Regions from separate parts of the Nocardioides sambongensis genome, predicted to be linked through region 2. Evidence: predicted binding sites of a transcription regulator. Region 2 holds the regulator's gene; the other holds the start of a gene.
What was found. Region 2 encodes LexA, which represses DNA repair genes until DNA is damaged. Its sites were predicted from a motif close to TCGAACANNTGTTCGA; they were not measured.
Positions count from the first base shown of each region.

Region 1: a site for LexA is predicted at 1,939-1,954, ahead of FIV43_RS23235 (DUF222 domain-containing protein). Genes of this name have one in related genera too.

Region 1 covers NZ_CP041091.1:3,310,926-3,314,328, reverse strand. The annotation lists gene FIV43_RS15595 (S8/S53 family peptidase) at 1-1,306, shown strand, start outside; gene FIV43_RS23240 (hypothetical protein) at 1,658-1,780, opposite strand; gene FIV43_RS23235 (DUF222 domain-containing protein) at 2,137-2,643, shown strand; gene FIV43_RS23230 (HNH endonuclease signature motif containing protein) at 2,685-3,308, shown strand; gene FIV43_RS15580 (hypothetical protein) at 3,334-3,403, opposite strand, start outside.
Region 2 covers NZ_CP041091.1:2,737,908-2,741,310, forward strand. The annotation lists gene FIV43_RS12945 (hypothetical protein) at 124-450, shown strand; gene FIV43_RS12950 (LysM peptidoglycan-binding domain-containing protein) at 633-1,010, opposite strand; gene lexA (transcriptional repressor LexA) at 1,420-2,151, shown strand; gene FIV43_RS12960 (MXAN_6640 family putative metalloprotease) at 2,357-3,403, shown strand, end outside.

The DNA.
Region 1 (3,403 bases), 570 kb from region 2:
CCCGGTCTACGGGTACGGCGCCGTCGGCGACCCCGATCTGCCCGCGCGGCCGGACGCCGCCTTTTCCCTCCCGCTGCTCCTGGAGCCGTATCGGACCCACACCGGGCTCGACGACAACCTCGACGTCGTCCTGTCCTCACCGGACTTCGCGACCTGGACCTGCGAGGAGGACGGCGTGTGCCGGCCACCCGACGCCCTGCCGGTCGGACAGCCGCTCCAGATCAGTGCCACGGTGCACAACGAGGCACTGAACCCGTTGCCGGCGAGCGTCTCCCGGCCACTGGTGGTCCGCTTCTATCTGGGCGACCCGGCACGTGGCGGCTATCAGATCGCCGAGTCGAAGGTGACCAGGACGATCGAGAGCCGCGACGACGCCGTAGCCACCGCCCGGTGGACGCCGCCGGCGAACTTCGCCGGCCAGCTGGGACAACCGATCTATGCCGTCATCGACCCCGACGACGAGTTCGACGAGGTCCTCGACTGGGAGGCCCCCATCTCGCTCGTCGACCGCAGCCTGAACGGCACGCTGACCTCGGCGATCTCCCGGAACGTCGCCGGGGAGCCGGTGTCGGTGCTGCGCACCACGACCGACCACGGACTCGCCGTCGGCGACCCGGTCACCGTGAGGGGCGTGCCGGGCTACGGCGCGACCGACGAGCCGGTCCTGGCCGTCACACCGACGACCTTCACCATCGCCTCACCGGCTCGCCGGGCTCCGTCGACCGCGAGCGGCCGCTGGTCCTCGGCGCAGGAGTCGAGCTGCTCGACCAACAACCCCTGGTACGGCAACGCGACGCTCGACTACTACACCTTCGGCGACGACGAGGAGTTCCTGTCCAGGTGTCCGACGACCAACAACGAGGCCTACTTCCTCACGCCACGGATCGAAGGCAATCGGGCCGGCGTGCCACGCAGCGCGCTCAGCGTTCGCGGTTCTCGCGTGCGCACCACCAAGGATCGCCGATCGGTCGCGGTCGACGTACGGTCCGGGACACGGCTTCTCGGCGAATGGATCGAGGCCCGCGTCTGGATCTGCACGTCCCCGAACCGCTCGTGCTCGCCGCAACTGGCCGGATCCGTCGGTCAGTATCAGCGACGGGTCACGGTCAGCATCGGTGCCGGCGACTGGCGGACGATCCGCGTGCCGCTCGGACGGACCGCGTTGAAGAAGGGGCGTCACTACCGGATCGGGGTGCAGGTCGTGCCACTGACGACCTGGGAGCGTCCCCCCGGACCTGGCCTGCACTCCGTGGCCATGGGGAGCCTGGCGGACAACCAGACGATTGCGTGGGTGCGAGCGAGGTAGTCGTCATCACCGTTGCCGACGCTGCGCGCAGTCGATGCAGCAACGAGCCTCGGGTCGTGCCTCCAGGCGGCCCCGGGGATGGTGCGATCGCAGGACTCGCAGACCCCGTAGGTGCCCGCGTCGACCCGCGCGAGCGCTGCGTCGAGCTCGTCGAGGTGCGCGCGTGCCTGGCGGATGAGCGCGTCGACCTGGGAGCGCTCGAAGGCGATGGTCGCGCCTTCCGGGTCGTGTTCGTCGTCCGCATTGGTGTCGCGGGACGCGGCGACCACCGCCCCGTGGTCGGTGGTGAGGCCGGTCAGGCGGCTCACGGTGTGGTCCCGCTCGGCCTCGAGACGTCGGCGGGTCCCCGGGTCATCCATGGTGGGTGTTCGGACCATCGGGGTGGTCCCCCGCCACGCGAGTGGCGTCGAGGGCCTCCAGACGTGCGACCTCGGCACGTTGCTCGTCGCCGACGATCGCTCCGATGCGCACCATGGTCCGACGGTAGCCGTGCTGACCGGCAGGTGCAGCCGGGCGCAGGGGAGAGGTCCCGTCCTGCCCAGTGGTCACAGGCCGGGCCAGTGACCTGCGGACGATCTGTGGAAAACAGGCTCTGACCTGCGGGAACGATTCCACAAACCTCCCGGCAGGGGTCGAACTGGTGTTCGACATCACGTAGAATCGGGGCATCTGCTGCACCTGTCTCGGAAGGTTCTCCCGATGTCGCTGACCGGCACCCGCACCCCGTTGGGCGAGGCGGTCGCGGTGTGCCGGGACGCGTTGGGTGAGGTCGCGGAGCGTCAGCCCGGGTTCCTCACCGTGCCCGAACGGGAAGAACTGTTGAGGGGTTGGTGGCGCTCGAGGCGCAGGTCGTCGAGCTGCGGATGCGGGTCCTGGCCGCGTCGACTGATATCGCCTCGACCCATGGGGCGCGGGATGTCGCCGGCTGGGTGGCGCTGCGGACCGGCACCGACCCCGGCCGGCTGCGTGCGGAGTCGAAGGTCGCCACCGCGATCGACGAGTCCTGGCCGCGGGTGGGGGCAGCGATGGCCCGCGGCGCACTGTCCCTGGAACAAGCCCGGGTGATCACCACCGGACTGGACGCCCTGCCGGCCCGGATCGACACCAAGGCGCGGCAGCGGGCCGAGACCGACCTCGTCGCTCTCGGCGCCGGCGACCGGCCCGGGGTCCCCGAGGGCGGGTTCGGTCCGAAAGAGCTACGCCGCCTCACGGACCGGATCCTCGACGTCGTGGCCCCGAGATCGCCGAAGAGGAAGACGCCAAACGCCTCGCCGCCCTCGAAGCCGCCGCGCACGCCAAGACCAGCCTTCGGATCCGGTCCCTGGGCGACGGGCTGACCCGGATCACCGCCCTGGTCCCCGACCCGGTCGCGGCACGGTTGGCGACCTACCTCGACGCCTACACCTCACCCCGCCACCACGCCTCCGACCAGGACGCAAGAACGGGCGCCAACCCAGACGCCGAACGTCTGCCGCAACACCACGCCCGCGGCCTGGCGTTCGGAGCACTTCTGGAGCACCTCGACCCTGCGCATCTGCCGGCGCATGGTGGGGACGCGACCACCGTGGTCGTCACCATCGACCACACCCAGCTCACCCGCGACCTCGCCACGGCCGGACTCCTCGACCCCAGCCACGACACCGACGGGGAGCAGCGGATCAGCGCCCACGCAGCCCGACGCCTGGCCTGCACCGCCAAGATCCTCCCCGCCGTCCTCGGCGGCAAGTCCGAACTCCTCGACCTCGGCAGATCCCGCCGGCTGTTCACCACAGCCCAACGCACCGCACTACGACTCCGGGACAAGACCTGCCGCGGCGAGGGTTGCACCATCCCAGCCCGGTGGTGCGAAGCCCATCATCTGGACCCCTGGTCGAAAGGCGGCCGCACCGACCTCGCCGACGGGGTGTTGCTCTGCTCCTTCCACCACCACCGCGAACACGACCCCACCTACACCACCACCCGGCTCCCCAACGGCGACCGCAGATACCACCGACGGACCTGAGCCGCCACGGACAAGGGCTCGCGCCTCACCCAGCCGCGCAGAACCCCGAGGACGCCTTCTTCAGCCGCGTCTTCGACACCGGCGAGCGCCCGGTG
Region 2 (3,403 bases):
GCAGGTCACCGCGGCGCCGGACGTTCCGGCGCGGGCCGGCGGAGGCGTGTCGCGAGCCGATCCGGTCGCCCCGGCTGGCGGGTTGCGGCAGACGCGCACCCACCGATCAGGGAGAATGAACCCGTGAGTGGGAAGCGCGCCGGCGATCGACAGCAGCGGAGGTTCCGCCCCACCTATCTCCTGCTCGCCGGGGGCATCACGCTCAGCCTGGTCGCGTGGGGCTACCTGGTGTACGCCGCGATCGACTTCGGCGCCACCGCCCGCCAGGACGGCGACGCCGCCGCCTGGGGATTCCTCGTGCTGGCCGCCATCGGCGCCGTGGCGTGCCTGTTCCTCTCCTTCATGCTCATCGTGCGCCTCTCCCGCGCGCTCGGACTGACTCACGCACCGGAGCCACGACCGAAGCGCGACCCCTCGACACCCAAGGGCGGGCGGCGCGCGTCGCGCTGAACGCCGCGGCGATCACCGAGGGTGCGACCTCGGACCCAGCGAACAGCGCGAGGGCGGGATCTCGGCGATCCCGCCCCTCGTCTTCCCCTGTGGGCCTTGGCAGGGCCCCTGCGTCCACCGGGGTCGAAGCGATGGACACGAGTCTTGGTGGCGAGGGCCCGTGGCGCCTCAGCCGTCAACCGTCACTCGGTCGGGACGCGCAGGTCCTGACCGGCGTAGACCACGCTCGAGTCCAGGGCGTTGAGCTCCTGGATGCGGTCCATCACCGAGCGGACGTCGCCGTCGCCGGTGCTCGCCGCGGCGTCGCTCGCGATCTCCCACAGCGTGTCGCCGTGCCCGACGGTGACCACCTCGACCGGCGCCTCTCCCTGCTCGGAGGTGGCGATCGAGCCGGAGGCCAGCCAGATGCCGAGGCCGAAGGCGACCATCAGCCCGAGCGCGAAGACCACGGCACGCCCGCGGCGGGTGAGCCGGACACCCGGTCGGCGTGAGCTCGTCGCACGGCGGACGTCGCGGGCCGGCGTCGTACGGGAAACGGGGGAAAGGGTGATCGTGCTCATGGTGACCTCCGGGGGAAGTGGCTCCGCGAGCGGAACCTCGGGTCGGTTGGCGTGCGATCGAGACTCTGGCGAAGGCCCCCGACAGATCCCGCGGACTGCGTCCGACGGGAAGTCCGGCGGGCCTCTCGACCATCAGTTCGAATCGAACACCTGTACGACGTTAGATCATCTGTTCGAACGAGGTCAAGAGGTTGTTCGAATCGATGTTCGAACCCTACGGCGGCGACCGGCGACCGCTCGGGGCGGCGACGAGCGACCGCGGCGCCGACACGCCCGCTTCGAACAGGTGTTTGATCCGAGTCGCGGATGGGCGCTACCGTCGACACACGAGCCGGCCCGCAGCTCGCTCCGCCCCACGGCTGTCCCGACGCTGCGCCAGCACGGCACCCAGCACTCCCAGGAGGATCCGATGACGGGCAAGAAGACTCCCGGCAAGGCAGCCGTGCGCGAGTTCCCCGACGGCCCGCCGGACGCCACCGGCCTCACCCCGCGTCAGCAGCGGATCCTGGCCACCATCAAGGACTCCATCGAGGTCCGCGGCTATCCGCCCAGCATGCGCGAGATCGGCGCGGCGGTGGGCCTCACCAGCACCTCGAGCGTGGCCCACCAGCTGCGGATGCTGGAGGAGAAGGGCTTCCTCAAGCGCGACCCGAACCGCCCCCGCGCGATCGAGGTGTTCCTGCCCGAGGTGATGGCGGCACGCCGTTCCATCTCCGGGGCCGAGGAGAGCAGCGTCGACGAGACCGGCGTCGGCGATGCCAACCCGCAGGCCACCAACGTCCCGGTCGTCGGGCGGATCGCCGCCGGCGGACCGATCCTCGCCGAGGAGCGCGTCGAAGACGTCTTCCCGCTCCCGCGCCAGCTCGTCGGCGACGGTCAACTCTTCCTGCTCGAGGTCAGTGGCGAGTCGATGATCGACGCTGCCATCTGCAACGGCGACTACGTGGTGATCCGCCAGCAGAACACCGCGGAGAACGGCGAGATCGTGGCCGCGATGATCGACGGCGAGGCGACGGTCAAGACGTTCCAGCGCAAGGAGGGGAAGGTCTGGCTGCTGCCGCACAACGCGTCGTTCGACCCGATCGACGGCACCCACGCCACCATCCTCGGCAAGGTCACCGCGGTGCTGCGTCGGGTCTGACGCGACACCCCGGTCGCCCGTCCGGGTGGCCCCGGGTGTCGCGTCAGATGGAGTTGGAGGGACCGGCTGCGTAGGCTCAGGCGGTCCCTCCTCCGTCTGCTCCCCCAGCGAAAGCAGTCCCACGTTGCGCTCTCGTCGTACGGCGTCCATCGGTGCCGCCTTCGCCACCACCGCCGCCCTCGTCCTGATCGGCATGCCTGCAGGCGTGGCTGCACCGACCCCGATGGACAACCCCGGGCTGAGCAGCTCGCCGACGGACCCGGCCGATCCTGCGGCACCGGGTGAGCCGACCGCCCTGGCCGAGGACGCGCTGGCAACGGTGGAGGACCTGCTCGAGGACGGCACTGCCACGCCCGAGACGTTGGCCGATCCCGGCACCACCACCGCCGACGGCGCGACCAGCACGGTGACCGAGTCCGACCTGACCCTGGCGCTGCGCGACCTGGCGGTGCGCGCCAGCTCGCTGACCGGCGAGGAGCGGGCGGAGGCGGAGCGGCTGCTGGCCCGACCTGCCGGCGACGGCAGCACCGGCAAGTGCTCGCTGCACGGCACCTATGGCGACGTCACCTGCTACCGCGAGGCCGCGACCCCGAAGAGCACCTGCTCCGACGTGGTCTGCGTGCACTGGGTGAACAAGGGATCGGCCCTCGGCGCCGGCGAGAAGGGCGACAGCTACAACGCGGTCCCCACCGAGGACGACGGCCCGGGCGGCGCGTGGGACGGCACCGCCGGCGACGGCATCCCCGACTACGTCGAGGTCGTGCTCGCCGAGATGAGCCACGTGGTGGGCACCTACGCCGACGCGGGCTATCGCAGCGTGGTCTCCGACGACGGGCTCGGCGGCAACGACCTGCCCGACATCTACCTCGGCGAGATCGGCCAGCAGGGCCTCTACGGCTACTGCACCACCGACGACCCGGCTGTCCTCGAGGACGACCAGGACGGCACCGCGCACGTCGCGAGCTGGGCCTACTGCGTCCTCGACAACGACTACGCCGCCAGCGAGTTCCCCGCGCACACGCCGCTGGGGAACATGCAGGTGACGGCGGCCCACGAGTACTTCCACGCCGTGCAGTACGCCTACGACGTGGACGAGGACTCCTGGATCCTCGAAGCGACCGCGACGTGGGCCGAGGACTACCTCTACGACGACGTCAACGACAACGTGAACTACCTGCGCTACGGGCCGCTCGGGCGTCCGGCGCAGTCGCTCGACACCTTCGGCGGGTCCGCCCACTACGGCACCTGGATC